One region of the Salinivibrio sp. PR932 genome, then DNA from elsewhere that is predicted to be linked to it. Evidence: predicted binding sites of a transcription regulator. Region 1 holds the regulator's gene; the other holds the start of a gene.

Region 1 (15,949 bases):
CGTTACGGCGATGTCTTTACCATGCCTGAGCCTTACATTCCTGATGTGAATGCTCGGGTGATGAGCTTGCAAGATCCGACCAAGAAAATGTCGAAGTCGGATGATAACCGTAATAACGTGATTGGTTTGCTCGAAGATCCCAAAGCCATTGCCAAGAAAATCAAACGTGCGGTTACCGACTCGGAAGAACCTCCGCGTGTCCATTTTGATATCGAGCAAAAGCCGGGTGTCTCTAACTTGCTTGGTTTGCTGTCCGGGGCGACCGGTGAGTCAATTGCCGCACTAGAAAAAGCCTACGAAGGCAAAATGTATGGCCATCTGAAAAAAGATACGGCTGAAGCGGTGGTGGCGATGCTCGAGCCTCTCCAAGCGCGTTATCATGAGTACCGCGCTGACCGTGCACTGCTCGACAGTGTGATGCAAAAAGGTGCTGAGCATGCATCGGCACGCGCACAGCAAACCTTGCGTAAAGTGTATGACGCCGTGGGTTTTGTTCCACGCGTGTAGCACACGAATATGACGGTATAAAAAAGCAGCGGCCGATTCCGCTGCTTTTTTGATCAGACCGGAACCCAACTCTCACTTCTTATAAGTCCATCAATAGTAACTGTTTCTGATGCGAGCCAAATCACGCCATTCTGTGTATCCATCGTTAATAATGCGCGCGAAATTCGAGTAATCACTCAAACTACGTGAAGGAACAGGTATGAAAAAGCCACTGATGTGGTCGCCGCTAGCATTGATGATGGCGGGACTCGCCATGCCCGCGGCCGCCAAAGCCCCCCTCGAGCAAACCTACCAGTGCGGTATGACGCCCACCACGCCCATTTATGCGATCCAAGGTGACGGTGAGCGCAGCCCATTGGTCCCGGCGGGCAAATACAGCTCCGATAAAACCTATGCGGTACAAGGTGTGGTCACTGCGGTGACCCAAGGCCTTTATAAAGGGGTTTGGATTCAAGATCCTCAAGGGGATGGCAATCGCGCCACGTCCGATGGCTTGTTTGTGTACTTGCGGGACGCTGATGCTCTCAATTTGCAGCCCGGTGACACCTTATGTGCCAGTGGTAAGGTCAAAGAGTATTATGGTCATACGCAATTGGGTGTGACCGATAATCAAGTGGCTAAGGGCCCGTATTATGGCCCGTTGGCCCCGACTGCCATTCGTGTGGATCACGGTGAGTCGTTAAAGGATGCACTTGAGCGTTACGAAGGCATGTATGTGACCATGGACGCGGACAGTGAGCTGGTGATCACCCGTAATTTTGGCTTTGACTACGACGCGTTTCGCAACAATATGGTGTTAACGCACCGCACTCCTTTATTTAAACCCACGCAACTTTATCCAGCGTTAACCGACGAAGCGAAAGCGCTTGCGGCGAACAATGCGGCGAATCAGCTTTATATCGAAAGTGATCAAAAAGCCAAAGATGGACAAATTCCCTATTTCCCTGGACTCGACGCTGAGCAAGGCTATCTACGTATTGGCGATCGTATTGAGCATTTGTCTGGCGTGATGGGCTTTAGCTACGATCAGTACCGTTTAGTGGCGACCAACACCATTACCGCCGGTGACATTGTACACCTTCACGATCGTCAAGATGCACCCGCGACGGTACCGAATACCGACATTAAAGTCGCCAGCTTTAACGTACTCAACTATTTCACCAGTGCCAGCGCCATTGGTGGCCCTTTAAATGTCACCTGTAAAGATCGCGACCATGCGGACGCCAAGCGTGGTTGCAACCGAGGCGCTAAAACCGCCGCTGAGTTTGAGCTCCAACGTACCAAGATTGTCAATGCCCTCCGCGCGATGGATGCTGATATCGTTGGCTTGATGGAACTTGAAAATAATGGGTTTGAAGCTGGAAGCGCCATTGCCGATTTGGTGACCCACCTCAACGCAGAGTTTGCGGATCCTGCAGACCATTATCAGTTTGTTGAACCTAGCGATGCGGTGAAAAATCAGGGCGCGTTTTTTGGCTCTGATGCGATCATGGTCGGCATGATTTACCGCCCTGCAAAAGTCTCGTTAGCCGGTGACGCACAAGCGGTTGCTATGCCCGAGCAGCATATAAGTGGTGAAAACCCTGAGGGCGAAACGCGCGAGCTTAATAAGTATCAACGCGACAGCCTGCTGCAAGCGTTTAGCATTAATGGCGAGCCGTTACATATTGTGGTTAACCACTTTAAGTCGAAAGGATCAGGCTGTTATGAAGATTGGATCGCGGGTGAATTCGAGACGGATACCGCAGATTTACAAGGACATTGTAATGCTTTCCGTGTCTCCGCGGCAGTGACATTACGCGATCGTCTGCAGCAGCTGGATGGAGACGTATTGATCCTTGGCGATCTCAATGCGTACGCGAAAGAAGATCCGGTCCGTGTATTAACCGACTACCAACGTCAGCCGAATCAGCGCGATATCATGACAGCCGCAGGCACGGAAATTCGCGGTGTACCTATGCATCCGACCGCACAAGCGGTAGAGAAAGGCCTGGGCTATATCAATCTCGCCACGGCGCGATTGGGTGATAAAGCCTATTCCTACTCGTACTCGGGTGAATTGGGGAGTCTCGACCACGCCATCGCCAGCGCTAGCTTGGCGGAAAAAGTCGTCGGTGTGGAAGACTGGCACATCAACTCGGTCGAAAGCACCTTGTTTGAATACGGTCGTCGTTACACTGGGGATTTGGTGAAATCGACCAATCCGTTCTCTTCGTCAGATCATGACCCTGTGATTGTGTCTTTGGCGTATCCGGATCCGGTTGTGCCTGTATCGGTTACCATTAATAACCGCAGTATTTTGCCGATTATTCCGATGCTGAATGGACAAAAAAGTCCTGATCACGCTTGGATGAAATGGCGCTCACAACGCACCTTTGATACGCAAAGCCCATTGGTAAAAGGGCTGAAACTTGATAAAGATGATCGTATCGAGGTCACTGTGAAAGCGCTGGGTTTGATCCCCGTCTATTGTGGCAGTGCGCCGGCGAGTCAGCCCATGTCGGTCCGTTACACCGGCTTCCGTTGCCAACTACGTTAATTTAATCACTGCGGGCAGTGGCAACACCGCCCGCGGATGACGCTTGTCAGGCACTGTGTTAGCATCATTCCGGTTTTCAATCGGATGGCGCAGCACAGTGCTTCTTATCATCGATAATTACGACTCCTTTACCTACAACCTCTATCAGTACTTTTGCCAATTGGGCGTGGACGTGTGTGTTAAACGCAATGACGAGTTGGCTATCGCAGACATTGAGGCGATGGAGCCCTCCCATTTAGTGATCTCTCCTGGTCCTTGTACGCCGAATGAGGCGGGGATTTCTCTCGAGGTCATTCGCCATTTTGCCGGACAGATACCGATTTTAGGCGTGTGTCTTGGCCATCAGTCCATTGCACAGGTCTTTGGTGCGTCGGTGATCCGCGCCAATGCGGTGATGCACGGTAAGACGTCGTTGGTCGAACATGATCATCAAGGGGTATTTAACCGCTTACCCAGTCCGTTTATCGTCACACGGTATCACTCGTTGGTGGTTGACCCGCAAACCCTGCCTGATTGTTTGACCGTGACAGCGACCACCACTGAGCCCGATGGTCGCCAAATCATTATGGGATTGAAGCACCGAACCCTGCCAATTGAGGGGGTACAATTCCATCCGGAGAGCATTTTGACTGAACACGGCCATGACTTACTGGCGAATTTCTTACAGCAATAGTTACAAAAAATAGCGATCTTTATCACTATTTTCACATTTCGTTTTTTCTGACGTGATTATCAGTGGCTGCAACCTTATGCAGCCATCACCGTCATCCCGCACCACTCATGCCTTACAGGCATCTCAGCCTTGCTGATTAGGCGCTTCTTTCGCCTCACACTTTGTGCATAACTATATCTCTAATTTGCATGGTATTTGTTATTCTGCTGAAAAGAAAAAATAATCTGCTATTGCCGCGGTTAAAAGAATGTAAATACTATGCGTCATGGAAAAAACACAGAAGGATTGAGTGATGACGATGGACAAAAAAGTAGAACGTAAACTCTTTGATGAAGTGATGGTACCTTGCTACAACCCGATGCCCATGATCCCAGATCACGGCAAAGGCTCCCGCATTTGGGACCAAGAAGGGCAAGAGTACGTCGACTTTGCGGGTGGGATTGCGGTGAGCTGTTTGGGCCATTGTCATCCCGTCATGGTGGATGCGTTGACTGAGCAAGCTCAAAAGCTTTGGCACTTAAGCAACGTCATGACGAATGCACCTGCATTGCGTCTTGCAAAGCGCCTCACTGAGTTGTCATTTGCGGATCGTGTTTTCTACGCAAACTCTGGCGCCGAAGCGAACGAAGCAGCGCTAAAGTTGGCGCGCCGCTGGGCAAAAGAAGAACACGGCGAGCACAAAAGCGAAATCATTGCGTTTAGCAAAGGTTTCCATGGTCGCACCTTCTTCACGGTCACCGTGGGCGGTCAACCTGCTTATTCTGACGGTTTTGGTCCTAAGCCGGGTGATATTACCCACCTGCCATACAATGACTTAGCAGCGCTGGCTGATCATATCTCCGATCGCACTTGTGCGGTGATGATGGAGCCACTGCAAGGTGAAGGCGGCATTATTCCTCCAGAGCCGGGTTTCTTGGAAGGTGTACGTGAGCTGTGTGACAAACACAATGCCTTGCTGATCTTCGATGAAGTGCAAACCGGTAATGGCCGTACGGGCACCTTCTATGCGTATCAACAATCGGGCGTCGCTCCCGATATCTTAGCCACCGCTAAGTCACTGGGTGGGGGGATCCCGATTGGTGCCATGTTGACCACCGAAGCCCTAGCGGCACACATGAAACCGGGGACGCATGGCTCAACCTATGGCGGTAACCCCTTGGCATGTGCGGTCGCAGAAGCGGTGGTGGACGAAGTGACCAAACCCGAGGTTCTTGACGGTGTTATTGAGCGCGAACAGTGGTTCCGCGATGGTCTAGAAGCGATCAACGATAAATACGGCATCTTCAGTGAAGTGCGCGGTAAAGGTTTGTTGCTTGGCGCGGCACTCAACAAGGAGTGGGAAGGGCGTGCGCGAGACATCTTAGTGGCGGCCGGTGAGGAAGGCTTGCTGGTGCTGGTCGCGGGCCCGAATGTGGTGCGTTTCACCCCATCATTGGTGATTACCAAAGCGGATATTGAAGAAGGTATGGCGCGCCTTGATCGTGCTATTGCGAAGGTCGTTGCTGCATAAGGCGGCCTTTACACTCGGAGGGATTTGAGATGTTAGTTATTCGGCCTATCCGTGCGTCAGATTTTGATGCACTGATGTTGTGTGCGGAAGAGTCCGGTCATGGATTTACCTCATTGCCGGTTGATGCCGATTTGCTACAAGGACGTATCAACAATTCGCTAGAAAGCTTTGCCAAGCACGTCACTAGCCCTGGCATGGAAGGCTACCTGATGGTGGCCGAAGATACCGAAACAGGTGAGGTTGCGGGCACCACGGGGATCGAGGCGGCAATCGGCCTCGATAGCCCCTTTTATAGTTATCACTTAACTAAAGTGGTGCACTCATCGCGCAAGCTCAATGTCCATAACATTGTTGAAGTGCTGACGTTTGGTAACAACTACACCGGAGCGACGGAAATTTGCACCCTGTTTTTGCGTCCTGAGTTTCGAGGTGGCCTCAACGGTAAACTGCTTTCCAAGTGTCGCTTCTTGATGCTCGCTGAGTTTCCTGAGCGCTTTGCGGATGTGATTTTTGCCGAAATGCGTGGCGTGTCTGATGATGATGGCAATTCGCCGTTCTGGCAGTGGCTTAAGGACAACTTCTTTTCGATTGACTTTACTTTGGCCGATTACCTAACCGGTATCGGTGCGAAAGGGTTTATTGCCGACTTAATGCCTAAGTTGCCGATTTACGTCAGTCTGTTGAGTGAAGAAGCGCGTGCTGTGATTGGACAAGTGCACCCGAAAACACGGCCAGCACTGCGTCTGTTGGAGAAAGAAGGCTTTTCATGCCGAGGATATGTGGACATCTTTGATGCCGGTCCAACGGTCGAGTGTTTGCGCCACAATATCGAATCGGTCCGCCATTCATTTAATGCGACGGCTAGCGTGCGTGAGCATAGCAGTGCTCAGCACTACTTAATTTCGAATACCGATTTTGCGGGCTTCCGCGCGACTGCGGCGAAAGCGGCACTTGATCCGGAAACCAATCACGTTGTGATTGCGCCAGAGGTTGCCGAAGCGCTGCAAGTTAAAGACGGCGATCGACTCCGTTTGATCGCGATGGAGGAGTAAGGATGACACATCAAACCGCAGGCCATTTGATCAATGGTGAATGGACGCCGGGTGAAGGCGACGTCATGACTTCGCTAAACCCTTTTGATAGCCGTTGTATTTGGCAAGGCAATGAAGCCACGAAACCGCAGGTTGAACAAGCGGTAAGCGCGGCACGACAAGCCTTTCTTACTTGGCGGAATACCGATTTTGCCGAGCGCCAAGCCTTGGTAGAACGCTTCGCTGAAATTGTGAAAGCCAATACCGACGATCTGGCGCGTACCATCGCTGAAGAAACCGGTAAGCCATTTTGGGAAACCAAAACCGAAGTGGGCGCCATGGTGGGTAAAATTGCCATTTCGCTGCGCGCTTACCATGAACGTACAGGATCGCGGGAAAAAGACGTCAATGGTACGCAAGCTGTACTGCGGCATCGTCCCCTTGGTGTGATGGCAGTGTTTGGGCCGTATAATTTCCCCGGTCACTTGCCTAATGGCCATATTGTCCCGGCACTATTGGCCGGAAACAGTGTGGTTTTCAAGCCATCCGAACTGACGCCTAAAGTGGCTGAACAAACCCTTGGCTACTGGTTAGAAGCCGGTCTACCTGCTGGGCTGATTAACTTGGTGCAAGGGGGTCGTGATACCGGCGAAGCGCTAGCACAAGCGCGAGGTATTGATGGCCTTCTATTTACCGGGAGTGCCAACACCGGACACATCCTCCATCGCCAGTTTGCCGGCCAACCGGACAAAATGCTGGCATTGGAAATGGGGGGCAATAACCCACTGGTTATCAGTGATAAACATAGTGGTGTGGATGCCACGGTTTATACCATTATTCAATCGGCTTACCTCAGTGCCGGTCAGCGTTGTACGTGTGCACGTCGTTTGCTTCTTCCTAAAGGGGAGGTGGGTGACAAGATCTTGGCGCGCTTGGCAGCGTGGACTAAAACGATCCGTGTGGGCGGCCAATTCGATGATCCGGCGCCCTTTATGGGCGCACAGATCTCTGTGGCGGCAGCCGAAGGGATCTTAGCCACTCAGCAAAAACTGATCGATCTCGGTGGCAAGCCAGTCGTCGCTTGTGAACATCGCCATGATGCCGTGATCTCGCCGGGGATCATTGATGTTAGCGGGATCGCCGAGTTACCCGATGAAGAATACTTCGGTCCTTTATTGCAGGTGCAGCGTTACACCGATATGGCCGATGCATTGACGAAAGCGAATGATACCCGCTACGGCTTATCGGCAGGCCTTATCAGTGACGACGATGGTGAATGGCAATACTTCCTTGACCATATTCGCGCCGGTATTGTAAACCGTAACCGTCAATTGACCGGTGCCAGTGGGGATGCACCATTTGGTGGTCCGGGCGCGTCGGGTAACCTGCGTCCAAGTGCTTATTATGCCGCCGATTATTGTGCCTACCCTATGGCATCGATGGAAGGCGAGCAGGTCACCTTGCCCGAGAGCTTTGCGCCGGGGATCACGCCTCTTGATTAAGGAGAACAACATGGATAGTTGCCAAGCGTTATTTGACAGACTGTGGCAAGACTACACCCAGCGTCTTTGCCCTTCTGCGCAGAAAGTGCATGGGTTGCTCGAAGAAGGCCAACCCCTGATCAATGATCACATTGCACTGCGCACCTTTGCACTGCCTAATGTAGGGCTGGACAAGCTTGCCCGTCCTTTTATTGCGTTGGGCTATGAACCGAAAGGTGAGTACACCTTTGAAGCGAAGAAGCTCAACGCACGTCACTACGAGCATCCCGACCCTTTGATGCCGAAAGTGTTTATTAGTGAATTGATGGTGGGCCAATGCTCGACAACATTGCAATCCATCGTGCGCGACTTAGTGGCGAATGTAGACGATGATGCGCTGAAAGGGAGCGATTTTCTTCATCAAGGACGTTTGTGGGAGTTGGATTGGCAAACCTACAAGACGTTAGCGGATGAAAGTGAATATGCAGCTTGGGTGGCAGCGCATGGCTATGGGGCGAACCACTTTACCGTCAGCGTGAATCAGCTGAACAACCATGATAGCTGTCAAGCGGTTAACGATACCTTGCGCCAAAATGGTTTTACCATTAACGAATCTGGCGGGGAGGTCAAAGGGGATGCATCAGTCTTTTTGGAGCAATCCTCGACGATGGCTGATCGCGTGCCGGTGCAATTTAGCGATGCACGCCATGATATTCCGGGGGGGTTCTACGAGTTTGCGAAACGGTATCCGCTTCCGGACGGTGAACTTTATCAAGGTTTTGTCGCCGCCTCGGCTGATAAAATCTTTGAAAGTACGCATCAATAGTGGCGAGAGAAGAAAAGGAGAGCGATGCTCTCCTTTTTTGGGTGGCTGTGTTTAGCGACTTTCAATATCGAGCCAGAATTTATCGTCAATCGCCTGAGTTTCATTACTCAGATGTGGGTTGTCGACGCGAATAAAGGTGCGCTCACCAATATTGGCTTTCTCAAAGGTCTCTTTTACCAGAGGCGCATTCTCAAAAAATTCGATGAAGGATCCGTCTTGATAGGCGGCCGCAAAGGCATCATTGAGCATGGTCGCCACCTCTGGGTTTTGGGGCGATACAAACAAGAACATCGGGAAGCGATAGATCAGCATTAAGTGCGGATCGACCAACAGATTTGCATATTGAGGTCGCTCTGCCAGTTCGCTAAAAGGTTCGATAAGCGCACGCGGGAAGAGGTCTGCCCGTCCGGTATCGACGGCTTTAAAGATATTCTCAAAGCTTGAAATTTCTCGAACCCGAAATCCCGCTGACTGCAAGACCTTCACATCGGCCCAGCCTTGCCCTTGGATCATGGTCAGATTATTGAGCCCTGCTTGGTCACTGATTTGTGCAAGCTTGGGTTCGGTGGCTTGATTAGTAATGAACAAGCGATGGCCTAAGAGACCCCGAAAAACTGGATAACGGATGGGAAGTAACTCTGACTCAAGGGTACGGTCGGCCCCGAGCCAATCTACCGTCAGTCGTCCTTGTTTCAGCATTTCTACTTTACGAGACTGAGAGCCAATTTGGCCTTGAAAGGCCTGTAACGTGACAGACTCACCCGATTTTTCCGCTAAAAACTCAATCAAGTCGATAGCGTATAAATCGAGGGCAGAGCCAGCCCGTGGTTCTGGGTGGACAATGGTGATATTCGCCGCAGCAGTTGAAGAAACCGCCGCGAGTAGCAATGCAGCAAGGGTGTGACGTAAGCTTCTCATAAACGACATCCTGTTAATCAGTTGTTAGATGGGTCGTTTTTGAAGTGTAGAACTTAGGTAATGAGTTTCCAGTCAATAAAAATAAAAAACCGACGCAAAAGCGCCGGTTTTATCGCAACACGCGAGGATTAGCGTGTGCCGTAAACCACAATGGTTTTACCGTGAGCTGAGATAAGATTCTGCTCTTCCAGCATTTTAAGGATACGCCCAACCGTCTCACGCGAACAGCCAACAATTTGACCGATTTCCTGACGCGTGATCTTGATTTGCATGCCGTCAGGGTGAGTCATGGCGTCAGGTTGCTTCGCCAAGTTCAGTAGGGTTTGTGCAATGCGGCCGGTCACGTCCAGGAAGGCAAGGTCTCCCACTTTCTGGCTGGTCACTTGCAGGCGACGCGCCATCTGAGAGGAGAGACGCATCAAAATGTCTGGGTTAACTTGGATCAGCTGGCGGAATTTCTTGAATGAAATTTCTGCCACTTCGCAAGGTGATTTCGCACGTACCCATGCGGTGCGCTCTTGGTCCTCTTCGAACAGACCAAGTTCGCCGATGAAGTCACCTTGGTTAAGGTAAGACAGGATCATCTCCTTGCCTTCTTCATCTTTGATTAGTACGGCCACAGAACCTTTCACGATGTAGTACAAGGTCTCCGCCTTTTCCCCTGCATGGATCAGAGTACTTTTGGACGGGTACTTGTGAATATGACAATGTGAAAGGAACCACTCGAGTGTAGGGTCTGTTTGAGGTTTTCCTGGAACCATATAACTTATTTCCTCTGCATGTGTTGCCCGGCAACGACGTCCTGTCTTTGTCTGAATGGAAACCCATCAGTCCAATGCACAGAATACGAGGTCTTGGCGCAGGCTACAAGCTCACTGTATGTTAACAAGAGTGTATCTTTTTTCTATCTGGATTTCTTGATTTTGATCTAAGCCAACCGCCTAAAAATTCGGCAAAAATGTGGCTAAGATCACGACCTGAGAAGTAATACACGTTAAGTGCGCTACGGCGCTTAACCTATCTTGCCTTTCTCAATCAACTGTTGGATCAAGGGGCGAATAATCAGCTCCATCGCAAATCCCATTTTACCGCCGGGCACGACCAGCGTGTTGTGCCGAGACATAAAGGCGCCACTGATCATTTGCAGTAAATAAGGAAAATCGACGTTCTTCATGCCACGAAAGCGGATCACGACAAAACTTTCGTCGAGTGACGGGATCCCTTTTGCATTCAGCGGGTTAGATGTATCTACGGTTGGGACGCGTTGGAAGTTAATATGCGTGCGAGAAAACTGCGGCGTAATATAGTGCAAGTAATCGTCCATGGAACGCACAATGGAGTCCGTAACGGCCTCGCGGGAATGGCCGCGGTCGCGCGTATCGCGGACAAACTTTTGAATCCACTCCAAGTTAACGATAGGCACCATGCCGATCAGTAAATCAACATGTTGGGCGACATTGACGTCACCATCCACCACTCCGCCATGCAAGCCTTCATAAAATAATACGTCGGTATTTTCAGGCAGATCTTGCCAGGGAGTGAAGGTGCCCGGCATTTGATTATAAGGCACGGCTTCATCAAAGGTGTGTAGATAACGACGATACTTGCCGGTGCCTTGTTCGCCATATTCTTTAAAAAATTGCTCAAGGCGTGGGAAGTCGTTGGCCGTGGGGCCAAAGTAGCTAATATGACGACCTTGTTCACGTGCTTTACGGATCTCAACATCCATCTCTGGCCGCGTGAAGCGGTGAAAGCTATCGCCCTCTAACCAAGAGGCTTTGATGTTCATCATATTGAACATCTTGCGAAACGCTTCGGAGGTCGTGGTTGTGCCTGCGCCAGATGAACCGGTCACAGCGATGATTGGGTGTTTAGCCGACATGACGAGCCCTGTCATTGATCAGTCTGAATTTACACCGCAGCCCACAATGGGAGGCGGTGTTACGGTCTGAGATCGCGCTGACGACGAATATCCACTGTCTCATGCAGCTCAGAGTATACAATCACGGCATCGCCGGATTTTAATTGTTCGCGCACTTGTTCAACTTTCTCAGCAAAGCTGACTTCCTGCTCACCGTAATCTGTCCCTTCCCGCAACACAAAGTGCTCAATTAAATTGGTCAAGGTTTCGGCTGGCACAGATTGCCATGGAACCATCATACTACATCACCTTTTGCTGACACCTAGATGGCACGGACGCCATCTCCGTGCTTAGGTTGTGAATTAGCTCCCATTTTACCGAATTATGCGCGTAGGTGCAGTGTATCTATGTCGATTCAGTCACAATTTATCGTGACGAATAGGGGCATCAGGTGTCGAGTTGCTCAGCTATCCACGCGGGCACTGCCTCTTCCAACCATAAACGCGGTGCACGCCAACGGCCAGTGACAAACCCAACATGTCCGCCATGGTCAGTGAGTTGATAGCGTATATTGGCCGGTAATGGCGTGGTTGGGATCACCGCGTCGGTCATAAAAGGATCGTCTTTGGCATGAATGATGGTCAAAGGGGTGCGGATCGCAGGCAACACGGATAGGCCACTGCATTGCTGGTAGTAATGATGTGCGTCCTCAAATCCATGCAGTGGTGCGGTGACGGTTTGGTCAAACTCGAATAAGGTCGCAATACGGGGCTGCTCGCCAGCTTGCCAACGACCCACTTGGGCGTGCCGCGTAAGCTTATCTGACAGGGTTTGCCGCATCGATCGGAGCAGATACGCTTGGTAGACACGTGAGAATCCTTGCTGAATGCGTAACGAGCAGGCGGCAAGGTCTAAGGGGGGTGACACTGCGCAGCCACTGGAGACGATCGGATCGTCCGCATACTCTGCCAAATAGCGCACCAGCATGTTGCCGCCTAGCGATACGCCCACAGCATGAATGGGATGCTGAGGATAACGCATACGTAATGTGGTCAAAAAATAGCGCGCGTCTTGTGTCTCGCCTGAGTGATAAGTGCGCGGGACGCGGTTTAATCGGCCACTGCAACTGCGAAAGTGCATCACCACACCGCACCAGCCTCGGCGCTGAAAAGCAGCCAGTAACCCATTCGCGTATGGGCTATGAAAGCTGCCAGCAAGGCCATGAAAAAGCACCACTATCGGTTGACCGGGCTTAGGTGTCTGCGTCCAAGCGAGATCGACAAAATCACCATCCGGTAAATCCAGCTGTTGCCACAAAGGAGAGAGCACGGGTTGACGCCGTATCAGCCGTGGCATGATGGTTTGTAGGTGTGGATTACGGGCGCTGGGAATCGGTTCAAAGGGCGTCATCGGCGTCTCCTTGCTCATCGTCTTTGATCACACTGGCGCGCAGGGCGGGATAGAGCGATTTGGCCGAGGGCGAGAGCTGACGGCAATAATACGCCAACGGCGAGGGCGATTCGGTCAGCCATGTTTGTTGATTCAAGGCGTGGATGAGGTCTTGTTGCTGGAACTTTTCGAGGCTGAGCTCAAAATTCAGCATTTTTTTATATTGTCCCGCACCAACGCGCGGTTTGATATCGCGACGCAGGTTGCGGTAGGCAATCAGCAAGTGCTCAGAGCGGCTAAGCGATTGTTTAAGCTGGCTGAGGCTCTCTGGGGCAAGGCCATAGCCATGACTTTCCAACCAAGCCAGCAACAAGGCAAGGTTGACGTTGCCCTGATGCTGATCTTGCAATTTAAGACACGCCTGTTTCACGTCTTGCTTGCCGTAGTGTTGCAAACAAAACTGCCACAGATCGGCTGCATTCGCTTTGCCGGGAATTAGGCTTGATTGAATGCCGCCTCCATGGCTTCCAGTTCTTCCTGTCGCTCCATCCATTCTTGCTCTACCTCTTCCAGCGCTGATTTGGCATCAGCCTGGCGTTGTAATTGTTCCGCGAGTTGGGCTTTTTGGTCTGCGCTATAAATTGTTGGGTCGGCCAGTTTGGTCTCTGCATCGGCAATAATGGCAGAGAGCTGTTCGATTTTTGTGTCTAGGCTGTCAATTTTTTTACGAAGTGGCGCGGTTTTTTGGCGAAGTTCGGCCTCGCGACGCTTTTGTGCCTTACGATCGACCTGACGTTGCTGGGGGGCGGCTTTGTCATCGGTGTTTTGTTTTTTACTTTCCGCACGGTCGGCACGCTGTTGCTCGCCAAGCCAGCGATGGTAGTCGTGTAAGTCACCGTCAAAGGGTTGCACCGCGCCGTTGTCGACAAGATAAAGATCGTCGGTGGTCGCGCGCAGCAAAAAGCGATCATGGCTGACGATCACCATCGCCCCTTCAAACGATTGTAGGGCAAGCGTCAAGGCTTGGCGCATGTCTAAATCAAGGTGGTTAGTCGGTTCGTCAAGCAACAGCAGGTTAGGCTTTTGCCACACCAATAACGCTAATACCAAGCGTGCCTTCTCGCCTCCCGAAAAGGGACCAATGGTCTCAAGCGCTTTATCCCCCTGAAAGCCAAAGCGCCCTAAGAAGTCACGTAGCGTTTGCTCGGCTGTGGTAGGCGCAAGGCGATTCATATGTTGCAGCGGGGTTTCGTCAATGCGCAAGGTATCAAGTTGATGCTGCGCAAAATAGCCAATTTTTACCCCTTGGGAGTAACTGAGCTCACCGGCCATGGCTGGTAAGGTGCCAGCAAGGAGTTTGATCAGCGTAGACTTACCCGCACCATTGCGGCCCAACAAACCAATACGCGCGCCTGGGACTAGATTGAGGCGGATGTTTTCCACAATCGGCGTCTTGTCGTACCCCGCTGCGACCTTGTCCATCATCAAGATAGGATTTGGGAGCGCATCTGGGGTGAAGAAGGTAAAGCTAAACGGATTATCGTATTGCGCTGGCAACACCTTTTCCATCCGCTCCAGAGCCTTAATCCGGCTTTGCGCTTGGCGCGCCTTTGAGGCTTTATAACGAAAGCGGTCGATGTAAGATTGCATGTGGGCAATTTGCTTTTTTTGCTTTTCAAACTGCGCTTGTTGTTGCGCCAGCTTCTGCGCCCGCATCTGCTCGAAGTCGGAATAATTGCCCGTGTATTCATTCAGCTGCTGATGCTCAATATGAATAATGCGGTTGACCACAGGGTCAAGAAAGTCACGGTCGTGGGAAATCAGCACCAAGGTACCGGGGTATTGCTGTAGCCATTTTTCCAGCCACATCACGGCATCTAAATCGAGGTGGTTGGTTGGTTCATCAAGTAGCAAGAGGTCGGAACGACACAGTAGTGCTTGGGCAAGGTTTAAGCGCATCCGCCAGCCGCCCGAAAACTGCGTGAGGGACCATTGCATTTGCGCCTGACTAAACCCCAAGCCATCGAGCAAACTGGCGGCGCGGGCCTCAATACTGTAGCCACCAATGGCATCCAGTTTATCGTGTAAGGTCGCTACGGCATGACCGTCATCGCGTTGTTCGGCATCCGACAAGGCCATCTGCAGTTCACGGTATTCAGCATCGCCATCAATGACATACTCGAGCGCACTTTTTTCCAGTGCGGGTGTTTCTTGTGCCACCCATGCTACTTGCCATTGGCTAGGATAATGATAGCTGCCCGCATCTAACGTCAGCTGGTGGCGAAGCAGCGCAAACAAGCTAGATTTGCCACAGCCGTTTTTTCCGACCAATCCGACTTTGTCGCCAGGATGGATGGTGGCAGAGGTATGATCGAGCAGTGGCTTGCCACCGCGCAGTAATTGGATGTCAGAAAAGCTAATCATGATTATTCAGTGCGCTAGTGTGGTTTGGGTGCGTCGTCGTTATACCAGCTTGGTGCGGGGATTGCCAAATTTCCCCGTCAGTCGGCCTAACTGGCGCGATCTGTGTTGTGTGTTTTGTGTGTTAAGGTTAAAAACAAGCATGAAAACTGACTCTTGCCGTGATAACAAGGATGCCTATGCCCAATGACAAGGATGCATACCAAGACCCCGCGTCGGTGTTGGTGATCTTTGCCCATCCCGACCCTGATCAGTCGGTGGCGAACCGACGTCTGCTTGCCGCTATCTCTTCTTTTCCGCACGTGACCGTTCACGATATTTACGCAACCTATCCCGACTTTGTGGTTGATGTGCACGATGAGCGCCGACGGGTGCAACAAGCTGATGTGATTGTTTTTCAACACCCGCTACAAATGTATTCCTGTCCGGCGTTATTGAAAGAATGGATTGATGTGGTGCTAGGCAAAGGTTTTGCACATGGCGAGGGAGGGGATGCGCTAGCAGGAAAAACCTGCCGTTTTGTCGTCACTACTGGAGGGGCGGCTGAGGCGTTCACTAAAAGCGGATACAACAAGTACTCGATGCAAGAGCTTCTCCAGCCGTTTGAGCTGACCGCAGCTCTTTGCCGCATGGAGTGGCTTCCGCCGTTGGTCTTGCATTGGGCACGCCGTGTTAGTGATGCTGATCGGGATGCGTTTGCGGAATTGTATGCCGATTGGATTCGTGATCCGCTCGCCCATGCGGGAGGTGAGCATGGAGCATAACTTGCTGTCTGCGGCCTTTATTTTTCTGC
Region 2 (15,949 bases), on a different contig from region 1:
CCGCTCGAGACACTGCGTTGTGACTATGTCTATCGTTTTGATCGTATCGTCGCCCGTTACCAACTCCACTACGTGCCCAGTGAGCGGGAGGCCGTGAACCATTGGCTTGCCGCCTGTGGTTACGGGCCGCGGGGATAGCAAGGCTGGGTGAACTTGTGGCTGCTTTGCTTGATGACGCGAATAGATGGCTAAGTGATTTATTTTTGGTCAGTTAAGCCTTGAAAGCGTCGCGAGCGGCCCCTATATCCAAAGAGACTTTATCCAATTCGTCATCAGGTGGTCCGCTTCGGGCTCACTTGGCGTTTAATTATCATAGCTTTAGGTAGATTGACATGAGCGTGAAAACCCCAGAAAAACACCAGTTTGGCTCTGATACATCCAAGCTGTTGCAATTGATGATCCATTCACTCTACTCAAACAAAGAGATTTTCCTGCGTGAGCTAGTCTCGAATGCGTCAGACGCGGCGGACAAGCTTCGTTTTAAAGCACTTTCGGCCCCTGAATTGTACGAAAATGATGGGGATTTACGTGTACGCCTCTCAGTAGACAAGGATGCAGGTACGCTGACTATCTCTGATAACGGCATTGGTATGAGCCGAGATGATGTGATCGCCAACCTTGGGACCATCGCGAAGTCAGGGACAGAAGAGTTTCTAAAGCAACTCAATGAAGATCAAAGCAAAGATTCCAACTTGATTGGTCAGTTTGGCGTGGGCTTTTATTCTGCCTTTATCGTTGCCGACAAGGTGACCGTGCACACCCGTGCTGCCGGTCTGGCGGCAGACCAAGCTGTATGCTGGGAATCTACCGGTGAAGGCGAATACACCCTAGAGCCTATCGAGAAAGCTGAACGCGGCACCGATATTATCTTGCATCTGAATGACGATGAGAAAGAATTCCTCAACGACTGGCGCTTGCGCGAGGTGATTGGCAAATACTCTGATCACATCGGTATTCCGGTTGAAATGTGGACCGTCGAAAAAGACGACGAAGGCAAGGAAACTGGCGAGGGCAAATGGGAAAAGGTCAATAAAGCACAAGCTTTGTGGACCCGTTCTAAATCAGACATTAGCGCGGACGAGTATAAAGAGTTTTATAAGCACGTCTCACACGATTTCGCGGAGCCACTGACATGGAGCCACAACCGTGTCGAAGGTAAAAATGACTACACAAGCTTGCTATATGTCCCGTCGAAAGCACCGTGGGATCTGTTCAACCGTGAGCACAAACACGGTTTGAAACTGTACGTGCAACGCGTGTTCATTATGGATGATGCGTCGCAATTTATGCCAAGTTACTTGCGCTTTATCCGTGGTCTGATTGACTCGAATGATCTGCCGCTCAACGTCTCTCGTGAGATCTTGCAAGATAACAAGATCACTCAATCACTGCGCAGTGCTTGCACTAAGCGCGTGCTATCTATGCTCGAGAAGTTGGCTAAAAACGACGCGGAGAAGTATCAAACCTTCTGGCGTGAGTTTGGTCTGGTACTTAAAGAAGGTCCGGCTGAAGACTTTGGCAACAAAGAAAAAATTGCGGGCTTGCTGCGCTTTGCCTCGACGCACGAAGACAGTGCGGAGCAAACCGTTTCATTGGCGGACTACGTGTCGCGCATGAAAGACGAGCAAGAGAAAATTTACTACATCACTGCAGATAGCTACAACGCTGCGAAGCACAGCCCACACCTTGAGCAATTCAAGGCGAAAGGCATTGAAGTTATCTTGATGTACGATCGCATCGATGAGTGGCTGATGAGCTACCTCACTGAGTTTGATGGTAAGCAATTCCAAGCGATTACCAAAGCAGACCTCGATCTTAGCCAGTTTGACGACGAAGAAGCCAAAGCCAAGCGTGAAGAAACCGAAAAAGCGTTTGAGTCTGTGGTCGAGCGCGTGAAGTCTCATTTAGGTGAGCGCGTGAAAGATGTTCGTCCGACGTTCAAACTATCCGGCACGCCTGCGGTCGTGGTGACCGACCAATTTGAGATGGGTACCCAGATGGCGAAACTGCTCGAAGCGGCTGGGCAACAAGCGCCGGAAGTGAAATATATCTTCGAGCTCAACCCAGAGCATGATCTTGTCAAGCGTATGGCGGATGAGAGCGATGAAGAGAAGTTTGGTACCTGGGTAGAAATGCTGCTAGGTCAAGCGATGCTGGCAGAAAAAGGAAGCATGGATGACCCGTCTGAGTTCTTGGCGTCGGTGAACAAGCTTCTGACTAAGGTATAATCGACAACGTGCTGTGAAAGCGACATACTGAACAGCGACCAACAAGCCCGGCCGGATTGCCGGGCTTGATAGCGTTTCGTGAAGCGTGTATGTTTCGGGTCTTTGCGAATAGACGCAGTTTTACGAAACTCCAAAAACGATAAAAGGGGATCACTATGCGCATCATTCTGTTGGGTGCACCGGGCGCGGGTAAAGGGACGCAAGCGCAGTTCATCATGGAAAAATACGGGATTCCGCAGATTTCTACCGGTGACATGCTGCGCGCCGCGATTAAAGCGGGCACTGAGCTGGGCAAACAAGCCAAAGCGGTTATTGATGCTGGCGAGTTGGTGTCAGATGACATCATTCTGGGTCTGGTTAAAGAGCGTATCTCGCAAGATGATTGTGCCAAAGGGTTCTTGCTAGATGGGTTCCCACGTACAATTCCACAAGCGGATGGCCTAAAAGAAATCGGAGTTGCGATTGATTACGTGCTCGAGTTTGACGTGCCAGACGATGTGATTGTGGAGCGTATGAGTGGTCGTCGTGCTCACTTGGCGTCAGGCCGCACCTACCACGTGGTGTATAACCCACCGAAAGTGGAAGGCAAAGACGATGTGACTGGTGAAGAGCTGGTTGTTCGTGATGACGACAAAGAAGAAACAGTGCGTGCGCGCCTGAAGGTTTACCATGATCAAACCGCGCCTTTGATTGCTTACTACAAAAAAGAGGCGGATGCAGGCAATACGCAGTACTTCACCTTTGACGGCACCCAAGCGGTGGCAGACGTCAGTGTTGAGATTGAAAAAGCCCTAGGCTAACACTGGATGTTCTCCCAAGGAGAAGATTGAGTATATCGATTGCAGAAACCGGAGCAGACGATTAGTCGCTCCGGTTTTTTTATGGCAAGCTAGCCCAAAATCAAATTGTTACCGTACTGGTTCGGGTAAATCGTTTATACGCCAGTCTGTTCTAAGATTGCCGCCAAGGAATACAATCAAAATGACGGAAAAACACAATCAAGTCGGTGTGCTATTGGTCAACCTCGGAACCCCAGAAGCGCCGACCTCACAGTCAGTGAAAGCCTTTCTTTCTGAATTTCTACATGATCATCGTGTGGTTGATTTAACCCGTTGGTTATGGTGCCCATTATTACATGGCGTGATACTGCCGATTCGTTCACCGAAAGTAGCTAAGCTGTATCAAAGTATTTGGATGGAGGAGGGGTCGCCACTGATGGTGTATGCCAAACGTCAGCAAAAAGCGCTGGCTGAACAGGTGTCGGTTCCGGTTGCGCTTGGAATGACCTACGGTAATCCGTCCATTGCCCAAGGGCTTGATGAGCTGCAAGCAAAGGGCTGCGATAAGGTGTTGGTTTTGCCGCTTTATCCACAATATTCTGCCACCACCACCGCCGCGGTTTTCGATAAAGTGGCTAAATCATTGAAAGGGCGCCCAGTGATCCCTGCGTTGCGGTATGTGAACCACTATCATGATCACCCGCTTTATCAAGCCGCGTTAGCCCATTCGGTGAAGCAGCATTGGCAAGTGCATGGGAAAGGTGACTTGCTACTTTGTTCTTATCACGGCATACCGCAGCGTTTTGCCGATAATGGCGACCCTTATCCTCGGCACTGTGAGCAAACCACATCGCTGCTGCAAGCGGAACTCGGGCTTGCGGATAACGAGATCATGATGACCTATCAGTCCCGTTTCGGACGAGAGGAGTGGCTCAAGCCTTACACCGATAAGACCTTAGAGACGTTACCCAGCAAAGGGGTGAAAACCCTCGATATTATGACCCCAGCTTTTTCGGCTGACTGCCTTGAAACCTTAGAAGAAATTGCTGAGCAATGTCGTGACACCTTCCTCGAGGCAGGTGGCGAACGCTTCCGATTTATTCCATGCTTAAACGACGATGAGGCTCATATTCACCTGATGGCGTCGCTGGTGGCCCAACATACACAAGGTTGGTAGGGCAATAAATTTCATCGTGTAGACGCTACGCATGCGCGAATTCTGTGATAGAATTCGCGCCTCCCTTCCATTAGCTAGTTACACGAACCATGAAATTTCCAGGACAACGCAAGTCTAAGCACTATTTTCCGGTTCACGCCCGTGATCCTTTGCTCAACCCAGCCAGCGAACGTGGCTTTAAGCGCCCGCACGTGATTGGTATCGACCAAACCTTGGTCGACATTGAAGCAAAAGTGCCTGATGAATTTCTGGAGCGGTATCAGTTAAGTAAAGGGCACTCGCTTGTCATCGACGATGAGCGCGCAGAAGCACTGTATCAAGAATTAAAAGACAACAATCTTGTCACTCATGAGTTTGCGGGTGGCACCATCGGTAACACCTTACACAATTATTCAGCGCTGGCGGATGATCAATCTATCTTGCTAGGGGTGATGAGCCAAGATATTCGAATAGGTAGCTATTCTTACCGCTACCTGTGCAACACCTCAAGCCGGATGGATCTTAACTACCTGCAGCCAGTGCAGGGCCCAATTGGTCGTTGTTACGCCTTGATTGGCGATTGTGGTGAGCGTACGTTCGCCATCAACGAAGGCTTGATGAACCAACTCCATCCTGATTCAATTCCTGAGCATATCTTTGAAAACGCTTCTGCGTTGGTACTCACTGCGTATTTGGTTCGCTGTAAAGAAGGTGATCCAATGCCGCAAGCGACCATGCGCGCCATTGAATATGCGAAAAAGCACAACGTGCCCGTGGTTATGACGCTCGGCACCAAGTTTGTGATTGAGCAAAACCCACAATGGTGGCGTGACTTTCTTTCCGAGCACGTTAGCGTCGTAGCGATGAATGAAGATGAGGGTGAAGCCTTAACCGGTGAGAGCGATCCGCTCTTAGCGGCCGATGCTGCACTGCAGTGGGTGGATATGGTGTTGTGTACTGCAGGACCAATTGGTTTGTATATGGCCGGTTACACTGAGGATAAGTCGAAACGTCAAACCACCTTGCCGTTGCTGCCAGGTGCGATCCCTGAATTCAACATGTATGAATTTAGCCGTCCGATGATGAAAGCGGACTGTGAAACGCCGATTAAAATATACTCTCACATTGCTCCCTATATGGGCGGGCCTGAGCGGATTAAGAACACCAATGGTGCTGGAGATGGTGCTCTATCAGCGTTGCTGCATGATATGTCTGCGAATCGCTATCATCGTGACAATGTACCCAATTCGAGTAAGCACCAATACCCATTTATGACCTACTCCTCTTTCTCGCAAGTGTGCAAGTATGCGAACCGTGTCAGCTATGAAGTGTTGGCGCAGCACTCACCGCGTTTATCACGTGGGCTGCCTGAGCGAGAGGATAGCCTTGAAGAGGCGTATTGGGAGCGATAAGCCTCTAGTAAAAAAACCGCCAATCGGCGGTTTTTTTGTTTCTAATCTATGGTGCGCCCATCATTTTGCGCTTATTGATACGCTTTTTCATGTACAGTGCGTACGGCACGACCAGACGGATCGGCTTGGTTTTTGAAAGATTCATCCCACTCAATCGCTTTGGCACTTGAGCAAGCGATCGACGGGCCGCCTGGTACGCATTTCGCCGCATCGTCGAGCGGGAAGAGCTCTGCAAAGATCTCGCGGTACATATACGCCTCTTTAGTGGTTGGCGTGTTATAAGGGAACCGGAAAGCCGCGGTTTCGAGCTGCTGATCCGTCACCTTCTCTTCGGCGATCGCTTTTAAGGTATCAATCCAGCCATACCCAACGCCATCACTGAATTGCTCTTTTTGGCGCCATGCTACCGAATCAGGAAGTAGGTCTCCAAAGCATTCGCGGATAATGTGTTTTTCCATTTTTCCGTTGCCGCACATCTTATCGTCTGGCTTGATCTGCATCGCCACTTCTAAGAAGGCTTTGTCGAGGAAAGGTACGCGTGCTTCCACGCCCCATGCTGCCATGGATTTGTTCGCACGTGCGCAGTCAAACATGTTGAGAGCAAGTAACTTGCGCACCGTTTCTTCGTGAAACTCTTTCGCACTTGGCGCTTTATGGAAGTATAAATACCCGCCAAAGACTTCATCGGCGCCTTCACCGGAGAGCACCATTTTGATCCCCATCGCGCGGATCTTACGAGACATCAGGTACATCGGCGTGGAGGCACGGATTGTGGTGACGTCATAGGTTTCAATGTGATAAATCACGTCACGAATCGCATCCAGCCCTTCTTGAATGGTGTAGGTAAACTCATGATGAACCGTGCCAAGATGATTCGCCACTTCCTTGGCGGCTTTCAAATCGGGGGCGCCTTCAAGGCCGATAGCAAACGAGTGAAGACGAGGCCACCATGCTTGGCTTTGATCGTCATCTTCGATGCGGTTGGCCGCAAATTGTTTGGTGATGGCAGAAATCACGGACGAGTCGAGTCCACCAGAAAGCAACACGCCGTAAGGAACGTCGGTCATGAGTTGGCGGTGAACTGCGGCTTCGAGTGCTTCTTTCAACGCCGCTTTATCGGTTGTGTTTTCTTTCACACCGTCATAGTCCATCCAATCACGCTTGTAATAGCGCACCGGCTCGCCTTGTTTACTCCATAGGAAATGGCCCGGAGGAAATTCACTGATGCTCTTGCACACAGGCGTTAAGGCTTTCATTTCCGAAGCCACGTAGTAGTTGCCGTGTTCATCATGACCGTGGTAAAGCGGAATAATACCAATGTGGTCACGGCCAATCAGGTAGGCATCTTGCTCCTCATCATAAAGGATAAATGCGAAGATACCGTTGAGGTAGTCAAGCAGCTCAGGTCCTTTTTGCTGATACAAAGCGAGAATGATTTCGCAATCTGACTCGGTTTGAAATGGATAGTCAGAAGCAAACTCAGCACGCAACTCTTTGTGGTTGTAAATTTCGCCATTGACCGCTAATGCTTGGGTTTTATCTTGGTTATATAAAGGCTGGGCACCACTGTTTAAATCGACAATCGCTAAACGCTCATGGACCAAAATAGCTTTCTCGGATGAGTAAATGCCCGACCAGTCAGGACCACGGTGACGCATGGTTTTGGACATCTTTAAAGCCACTTCACGGAGCTGCTGTGGGTCGGTTTTTATATCAAGCACCCCAAACACTGAACACATACTTTCCTCTCAAATTCATCTAGCCAACAAGGCGATAACAGGTTGACAACCACTCTGCCTTGCACGATCAGGATAGACAAGCCTCAAAAAGCATTTCTTTATCAAAAATCCACTTTGTGTGAATTTTATTTAAAATAAAGGCAATTTAAGTGAATAAAACACAATTGTAGTGCAGTGTGTGTACAAAATGACTATGCATCGATGAAAAAAGCCGCTCGAAAGAGCGGCTTGAGTATTGGAATCGCGGTGGGTTAGGCGTTGTTGGATGGCGTGGTAAACTGCTCTCGCACATGTCGAGCAAATCCACTACCGGCCTCTTGGTAGATATTGAACGCTTCGTCAACACCGAGCGCTTTGAGCTGCTCAATTTCATCCTCATACTTCGCAATTGCCGCGACCTTGCCCTTAAAGTTGGTTTGCCGGATTTGCTCTAGCGCAAGCATATTGGCCTGACTGTGTGGCATTGCCAGTAAGATTAATTTGATCTGCCCATCAGAAATGGCGCGTGACCAGAAGTCAGGGTCGGTGGCATCGCCAAGAATCGCACGTCGTCCTTCCTCTTGATGGCGTGCCACTGAATCTTCTCGGTTGTCAATGCCAATAATGGGTTGGTGATGAGTGGCAGAGAGCTCGTCATACGCCCCTGAACCAATTCGACCCATTCCAAGTACCAGAATCGAGGCATCACCGAGATTGATCAGCTGATCACTGGGATGTAGCTGCTCGGGGTTTCTATCTTTCAACCACTGCGATGCCCAAGTATAGAGCTGATTACTGAATGTATTGAGCGGTGCGGAAAACGCAAAACTCAATGACACTGCAATAGCGATGGACACTAATATAGGGCCAGGCATAAGGCCAGCTTTATACGCAAATCCCCCCACGATTAAGCCAAACTCACTGAAGTTAAATAGGGTTAGTGTGGTGAATAAAGCAGTCCGCACGCGATAGCGGAAGCCACTGACAATCCAGTAATAGAGAACCCCTTTGATAGGCAAAAGCAACATGAGGAGCAATGCAAAGCCAAAGCTTTGCCAAGTAGGCTGCTCGGATAAGCCAATGTTGAGGAAAAAGCACACGAGGAAAAGCTCTTTCATATTAAAGAGCGATTTGGCCATTTCCGAGGCGCGAGGGTGGCTTGCCAGCAGCATCCCTAAAATTAACGCCCCTAAGTCTGGTTTAACGCCAACAAGCTCAAACAAGCCCGCTCCCGCTACTAACGCCAAGAAAATGCCATAAAGCACCAGCATTTCGCCGTGCCCCGCGTTATCTAGTATCTTATTGAGTACTGGCTTAAGCAGAGGTAACGCAAAGAGCAGTAGTGCACTGAGCTCAGGCGTTTTTCCGGACGTAGCGGTGATAAAGACCACCGCAAAGATATCTTGCATGATCAGAATGCCAATCGCCAAAGTACCATAGGTGGCGTTAAGCTCCCCTTTCTCTTGGAGTGCCTTAATGGCAAAGACGGTACTGGAGAAGGATAGGGCAAAACCCAACAGGGCCAACTCTGACAAGCTCAAACCGGCAAGCATAGGCACGCTTAGGGCTTTCAAGCCGAGCAAGGACAGCGTGAACAACCCCGTAGTCAGCAGGTTATGGGCGGTGGCGCCAAACCAAATCTCCTTGGCAAGTAGGGTTTTGACATCCAACTTCAATCCAATCGAGAAAAGCAGCAAGGTGACACCCAAATCGGCCAGATCAGAGATCACCGGGGTGGATTCGTAGCCAAACGCATGTAGCGCAAAGCCAGCAATCAAAAAGCCAACGAGAGGTGGCAAGTGACAACGCATCAGAATATAGCCGCTGATGAAGGCTGCTGAGATGTAAACCAGTTCCATATCGTATGCTTATTATGTGAGTTAGCGAGCAAACAGAATCCGTGTTTTTGTGCAAAAGCCAATAAACACAGCATCGACACTTATCTTAAAGTTTTGAATCAACTAAAGATATGAATTTGAGACATTGATGGGTCTCCTTAGTAATAGCTTGTTTGAGCTTAGTTCCTCTGAGGTTAAGCGATAAGGAACAAGGCGCTTTGATGTCTACGCGACTTTGAGAAAAGAGATAGGCCCGAGACGCGTTGCCAACTTATAGCGCACCATAGCTTGGGTATATAATGTACACGCTAGATAGGGAAAGTGTGAGATTTTTGCGGAAAAAACGGGTTTGCGTAGCAAGACGTCAAACCCGTTAAACGATCACTCTTCGAGCAGTTTTTGTAACAGTTCGCCGTTGAGCATGGCGCGTTTAACTAACGAGAAAGCGGCCATGGTAGGTTTTTCTGCTAGCTTCGCGCTTACAATGTCTAGCTTTTGATGAAAGCTAGGCAGTGACTGGTTTTCAACACAGCGCTGAATGGCGGGGAAGACGACACTTTTTGCTGCCGTGATCTTACCAGCAATGACCACAAGTTGAGGATTGAATAGGTTAACGGTCATAGCAATGGCTTTGCCAAGATGATTGCCAACCTTTACCAATACCTGTCTTGCCAGTTCATCGCCTTGCTCGGCGGCCTCACAAATGGCTTCGATCGTTAAACTGTCATCGTGTTTGAGCGTGCTCGGGTGCCCTTGAGCCAGTAGCTGTTGTGCATGTTCGATAATGGCTTCGTTAGAGGCAACGGTCTCTAAACAGCCAAAATTGCCGCATTGGCACTTCTTACCCAAAGGGTCAATTTGAACATGGCCCAATTCACCTACATTGCGGTTATGGCCCAAGAAAATTTGCCCGTTTACGATAATCCCAGCGCCAGTGCCATGGTGAACACTGACTAGCATCGAATCGTAATAGGCTTGACTGGCACCAAAGTAGTGCTCCGCCAATGCTTGCCCGCGAATATCGTTACCAATAAACGCTTGCACACCAAACTCCTCACGGAGTGTGTCGGCAAGGGCTAGCTGTTGAATCGTGATGTTAGGCATGTATTCGACGACCCCAGATTCAGGATCAATCAGGCCGGGCATCACGACCGATATGGCAATCAGCTCTTTGATGGATTGTTGGTGGGTGTCAATAAACTGACTCAGAATCTGAATCAGGCCGTTCACTAACTCGGTTTGATCGTGATAGTGAAAAACTTCCCCGTGTTCAGCAAGCGATGTCCCACTTAAATCATAGAGTGAAAGCTCGATAAAATGACGCCCCAGTCTTACCGCAAGGGTATGGAATGGGGCGCATTCTGTGGTCAAAGAAATAGCTCGGCGACCGCCGGTTGACGCTTGCTGAGCCACTTCCTTGATCAAGCCACGTTCGAGCAATTGGCGGGTTATTTTTGTCACACTTGCGGGTGCTAGACGGCTCACGTCTGCAATTTGTATGCGAGAGATGGGCCCTTGTTGATCGATCAACCGATAAACGGCAGCCCCGTTGAGCTGCTTTACCAAGTCGACATTCCCGATTTGTCCGCCAGTCATAAATGTCCTAGCTATGTGTATATTGTCCGTTAACCACCGTCGCTCGGATGTTGAGTGTGCGATCAAAAATAGCAAGATTCGCAATTTTCCCCGGGCGAATACTGCCATAAAGCTGATCGACACCAATAGCGCGCGCAGGATACAGCGTTGCCATGCGCAGAGCCTCATCCAAGGCGATACCTATATGCTCAACACTATTACGAACTGCTTCGTTCATCGTCAGTGCAGAGCCGCCAAGTGTACCATTCTCATCAACACACTTGCCGTCACGGTAATATACTTTCTTGCCTACAAAAATAAAGTGATCCATGTCGGCTCCTGCTGGTGCCACAGCATCAGTAACTAGCACTAATTTCTCACCTTTTACTTTATGTGCAAGACGAATGTTGGCGTAAGACACATGGAAACCGTCAGCAATGACGCCGGTGTAAACCTCGGGCGTATCATAAATCGCGCCAACCATGCCGGGCTCGCGACCGGTAGTCGCCGTCATAGCATTGAACAGGTGGGTCGCAAACCCAATCCCATTAGCAAAGCCTTCCCGTGCTTGCTCATAGGTTGCGTTAGTGTGGCCAGCGGAGACGATAATGCCTGCTTTGGTGAGCGCCTGAATGTGCGCTTTGGGCGCGAGTTCGGGCGCCAGCGTCAATTTGGTAATCACGTCGGCGTTGTCGCACAAGTACGCAATCATCTTGTCGTTGCTGGGGCGAATATAGTCGAGACTGTGGATGCCTTTTTTTGCGCTGTTTAAGTAAGGCCCTTCTAAGTGTAAGCCTAAAGCTTGATGCGGATGGTGGGCTTTGTATTCGCGCATCGCGTTGATCGCCGCACGCATGTCATCATCTGAACTCGTGATCAGAGTGGGTAAGAAGTTGGTGCACCCTGACTTCAAGTTTGCTCGGTGCATGGTCTCAATGGTGTCTGTGGTGATCGCATCGTTAAACATGACACCACCACAACCATTAAGCTGCAGATCAATGAAGCCCGGGCTGACGTAAGCTCCGTCGAGTGAGCGTTTTTCTATCTCTGTCGGCAGCGCATGTTGCGGGCAAACGTCCTCAATCACGCCGTCACGGATGACAATAGCGTGGTCATCAAGCACTTCATGACCAGTAAAAATCCGGCAGTGGGTTAACGCATACATGCTGTTATTCCTTATAAATTATGAATGTTCTGGGCTTCAAGCTCCTGAAAATACTTCACTGTTTTTACTTTTAGTTCGGCAGTTGAAGGCGCATCGCACACAATCATGGCTTTAGGGTGCAGCTGCAGTGCGGAAACAGTCCACAAGTGATTGACCGACCCCTCCACGGCTGCTTGAAGTGCCTGTGCCTTATTGTGGCCAGTGACCAAAATCATGATCTCTTCAGCATCGAGTAGCGTCCCGACGCCAATGGTAAGCGCGTGCTTAGGTACTTGGTTGATATCATTATCAAAGAAGCGAGAGTTTGCCATACGGGTATCTTCGGTCAAGGTTTTGATCCGTGTCCGAGAGGCCAGCGAAGAGGCTGGCTCGTTAAACGCAATGTGACCGTCGTTACCTACACCGCCCATAAAGAGATGGATCTTGCCGTAGGATTTGATCTTGTCTTCATAACGTTTGCATTCCGCATCAACATCGCTCGCATTTCCGTTCAGTAAGTTGATGTTTTCTTCTTTAATATCAATGTGCTTAAAGAAGTTTTCATACATGAAGGTACGATATGACTGGTCATGGTCGGCTGGGATATTGCAGTACTCGTCCATGTTGAAGGTCACCACATGCTCAAAGCTCACTTCGCCCTGATTGAACAGGGTGATCAGTTGCTTGTAAGTATTCAGTGGCGTACCGCCTGTTGGCAGTCCGAGCACAAATGGGCGTTCGGCGCTTGGAGCGAATTTATTAATAGTATCAACGATATATCTAGCCGACCATAGGCCGACTTGATGGCTGGTTTGTAATGGAATGAGTCGCACAGGACACCTCGATAAATCAGTGGGCTTACGGGTACAGCATAACGAATATGTTCATTTATTTTCATCATAAAATAAGTTTTATGATCTGGCTAACATATTTCTCTGTTTTTGGTGTGGATCGGTGATAAAACTCACAAAAAAGGTGGTTTTAATTTGCGAGGCGAATTTATTGACATAAACTGCAATTGACTAACATTGTTTGACAAAAAAAGTGCTTTGGTCATTATCTCACGCGATACGCCAGACGCAGAAAACAACAAATACTGCGGCATGGCTCTGAGAACACATAGGGGGAACGAAGGTGAATATTCTTGGATACGCGCAACGTATAGGTCGTGCGCTGATGGTACCGGTAGCGGTACTGCCAGCCGCAGCGATCTTGATGGGGGTCGGCTACTGGCTTGATCCAACAGGTTGGGGTGGTAACAGCGCATTGGCTGCTTTCTTGATTAAGTCAGGGGCGGCGATCATTGATATGGAAAATATGTCTTTACTGTTCGCCATTGGCGTGGCTTACGGCATGTCAAAAGATAAAGATGGTGCGGCTGCCTTGGCAGGTTTCGTCGGCTTTATGGTGATCACCACGCTTTGTGCGCCTGGTACTGTAAGCCAAATTGGTCTCGTGGATGTTGCACTAGACAACAATGAGCTGGCGTTTAGCAAAATCAACAACCAATTTATCGGTATTTTAATTGGTGTGGTATCGGCAGAGCTTTACAACCGTTACAGCGGTGTAGAGCTGCCAAAAGCACTGGCGTTCTTCAGTGGCAAACGTCTGGTTCCCATTCTTGTCTCAGTCGTCGCTATTGCGATTTCGTTCGTGCTGATGTTTGTATGGCCGGTCGTATTTGGTGGTTTGGTTCACTTCGGTGAAAGTATCACTAACTTAGGCGCCGCGGGTGCAGGTATCTACGGATTCTTCAACCGTCTGTTGATTCCTGTCGGTCTTCACCATGCGCTTAACGCGGTATTCTGGTTCGACACTGTGGGTATCAATGACTTGGGCCGTTTCTGGATGGGCGCACAAGGTCTTGCTTCTGGAGAAGCAATTAAGGGAACCACAGGCATGTACATGGCCGGCTTCTTCCCTGTGATGATGTTTGGTCTACCGGGGGCGGCACTGGCGATTTACCACACTGCACGTCCAGAGAACAAAGCACGTGTGGCATCTATCATGATTGCAGCCGGTTTTGCTTCGTTCTTTACCGGTGTAACTGAACCTCTCGAGTTCGCCTTCCTGTTCGTAGCACCTGTGCTGTTTGTGTTGCATGCGTTCTTGACAGGCATCTCTTTGTTCATCGCGGCCACCTTTAACTGGACTGCCGGTTTTGGCTTCTCTGCAGGTCTTGTCGACTTGGTGTTGTCGTCAAAAAACCCCGTAGCCAACGAGTGGTACATGCTACCTGTGATGGGCTTGGTATTCTTCGTGCTTTATTACGCGACATTCCGTGCGGCTATCATGGCCATGAACTTGAAAACCCCGGGTCGTGAAGATGACAGCATTGAAGGCGCATCTGCTGGAAACGCAAATACGAATGAAACCAGCGACAACCGTGAGCTTGCACGTAAGTACCTCAAAGCGTTAGGCGGACATCAAAACCTGACATCTATCGACGCTTGTATCACACGCTTGCGTCTATCGGTGGCAAACCGTGAAATCGTCGATGAAGCGAAACTCAAAGCCATTGGCGCGATGGGTGTCGTGAAGTTAGGGGATAATAACTTGCAAGTCATTCTTGGCCCATTGGCCGAAATCATTGCCGGTGAGATGAAGCAAATCCCGGATAATGAAGATTTGTCTGCAGTGAAATTGCCATAAGCGACCACTATAAAGACAATCTAAACCCGATAACGCCCAGCTAACGCTGGGCGTTTTTTATGCTCGGGAGGTGGGGTGAACAAAAAAAGCGCATTTAGGGGCATGCGAGGGCGAGTTTAACAACAACTGGTTGAGTAAAGTGCCGGAATAAGAGATCATAGTATCCATGTAGCTGTAAAATTCGCACTGTTTTGATACGAGGTAACCTTGATGAGTGATGCTGAAGCTCGTCCAACCAATTTTATTCGTCAAATCATTGATAAAGATTTGGCGGAGGGAAAACACACATCAGTCGTGACCCGTTTCCCGCCGGAGCCTAATGGCTATCTGCATATCGGTCACGCTAAGTCTATTTGCCTGAACTTCGGTATTGCGCAGGATTATCAAGGTGAGTGCAATTTGCGCTTTGATGATACCAACCCAGAAAAAGAAAACGTTGAGTACGTTGACTCGATCAAACGCGACGTCCAATGGCTTGGCTTTGAGTGGGCAGGTAAAGAGCGCTATTCATCAGACTATTTTGATAAGTTGTACGGCTTTGCGGTTGAACTGATTGAAAAAGGTTTGGCGTATGTCGACGAATTAAGCCCAGATCAAATCCGCGAGTACCGAGGTACGTTGACAGAGCCGGGCAAGCCGAGCCCTTATCGTGATCGTGCGGTGGAAGAAAACCTCACGTTATTTGAAAAAATGCGCGCGGGCGAATTTGCCGAGGGCACTGCGTGTCTTCGCGCTAAAATCGATATGGCGTCACCTTTCATGGTGATGCGCGACCCAGTTATCTATCGCGTACGTTTTGCACATCACCACCAGACGGGTGATAAGTGGTGTATTTATCCGATGTATGATTTTACCCACTGTATCTCGGATGCATTGGAAGGGATCACTCACTCGTTATGTACTCTGGAGTTCCAAGACAACCGCCGCTTATATGACTGGGTGTTGCAAAACATCACCATCGATTGCACCCCGCATCAGTACGAGTTTAGTCGCCTAAACTTGGAATACACCGTGATGTCCAAGCGTAAGCTCAACCAACTGGTGTCAGAGCAGCTCGTCAATGGCTGGGATGATCCACGTATGTTGACGATTTCTGGTCTACGTCGTCGTGGTTACACGCCTGCGTCTATTCGTGAGTTCTGCAAACGAATTGGTGTCACCAAGCAAGATAACATCATCGAAATGAGTGCACTGGAGTCGTGTATTCGTGATGATCTGAATGAACGCGCACCGCGAGCGATGGCCGTTTTGGATCCGATCAAGCTGGTGATTGAAAACAAAGCGGATGACGTTGAGTGGCTAAGTGCCCCGAATCATCCAAACAAACCAGAGACGGGACAGCGTCAGGTGCCTTTCTCTCGCGAGATCTGGATTGAGCGCGAAGACTTCCGTGAATCGGCTAACAAAAAATATAAGCGTTTGGTGTTGGATAAAGAAGTACGCCTGC

The links. The regulator CRP, encoded in region 1, controls carbon source genes, mostly activating them, when cyclic AMP is high. The targets are predictions, from matches to a motif close to TGTGANNNNNNTCACA.
Region 2: a site for CRP is predicted at 12,804-12,819, ahead of nagE (N-acetylglucosamine-specific PTS transporter subunit IIBC). Genes of this name have one in related genera too.

The regions. Positions count from the first base shown of each region.
Region 1 covers NZ_MUFM01000011.1:26,759-42,707, reverse strand. Annotated here, with positions in the region: gene trpS (tryptophan--tRNA ligase) at 1-507, shown strand, start outside; gene BZG84_RS07460 (ExeM/NucH family extracellular endonuclease) at 707-3,046, shown strand; gene BZG84_RS07455 (anthranilate synthase component II) at 3,144-3,719, shown strand; gene BZG84_RS07450 (aspartate aminotransferase family protein) at 4,012-5,229, shown strand; gene astA (arginine N-succinyltransferase) at 5,259-6,281, shown strand; gene astD (succinylglutamate-semialdehyde dehydrogenase) at 6,284-7,762, shown strand; gene BZG84_RS07435 (DUF1338 domain-containing protein) at 7,773-8,567, shown strand; gene BZG84_RS07430 (hypothetical protein) at 8,619-9,485, opposite strand; gene crp (cAMP-activated global transcriptional regulator CRP) at 9,614-10,246, opposite strand; gene BZG84_RS07420 (phosphoribulokinase) at 10,498-11,367, opposite strand; gene BZG84_RS07415 (YheU family protein) at 11,427-11,645, opposite strand; gene BZG84_RS07410 (hydrolase) at 11,794-12,756, opposite strand; gene BZG84_RS07405 (TIGR02444 family protein) at 12,743-13,288, opposite strand; gene BZG84_RS07400 (ABC transporter ATP-binding protein) at 13,231-15,159, opposite strand; gene kefG (glutathione-regulated potassium-efflux system ancillary protein KefG) at 15,336-15,920, shown strand; gene kefB (glutathione-regulated potassium-efflux system protein KefB) at 15,910-15,949, shown strand, end outside.
Region 2 covers NZ_MUFM01000016.1:42,679-58,627, reverse strand. Annotated here, with positions in the region: gene BZG84_RS09690 (GmrSD restriction endonuclease domain-containing protein) at 1-138, shown strand, start outside; gene htpG (molecular chaperone HtpG) at 333-2,228, shown strand; gene adk (adenylate kinase) at 2,384-3,028, shown strand; gene hemH (ferrochelatase) at 3,210-4,184, shown strand; gene BZG84_RS09670 (inosine/guanosine kinase) at 4,274-5,575, shown strand; gene asnB (asparagine synthase B) at 5,647-7,314, opposite strand; gene BZG84_RS09660 (cation:proton antiporter family protein) at 7,566-9,152, opposite strand; gene nagC (DNA-binding transcriptional regulator NagC) at 9,513-10,727, opposite strand; gene nagA (N-acetylglucosamine-6-phosphate deacetylase) at 10,735-11,871, opposite strand; gene nagB (glucosamine-6-phosphate deaminase) at 11,883-12,683, opposite strand; gene nagE (N-acetylglucosamine-specific PTS transporter subunit IIBC) at 12,985-14,502, shown strand; gene glnS (glutamine--tRNA ligase) at 14,713-15,949, shown strand, end outside.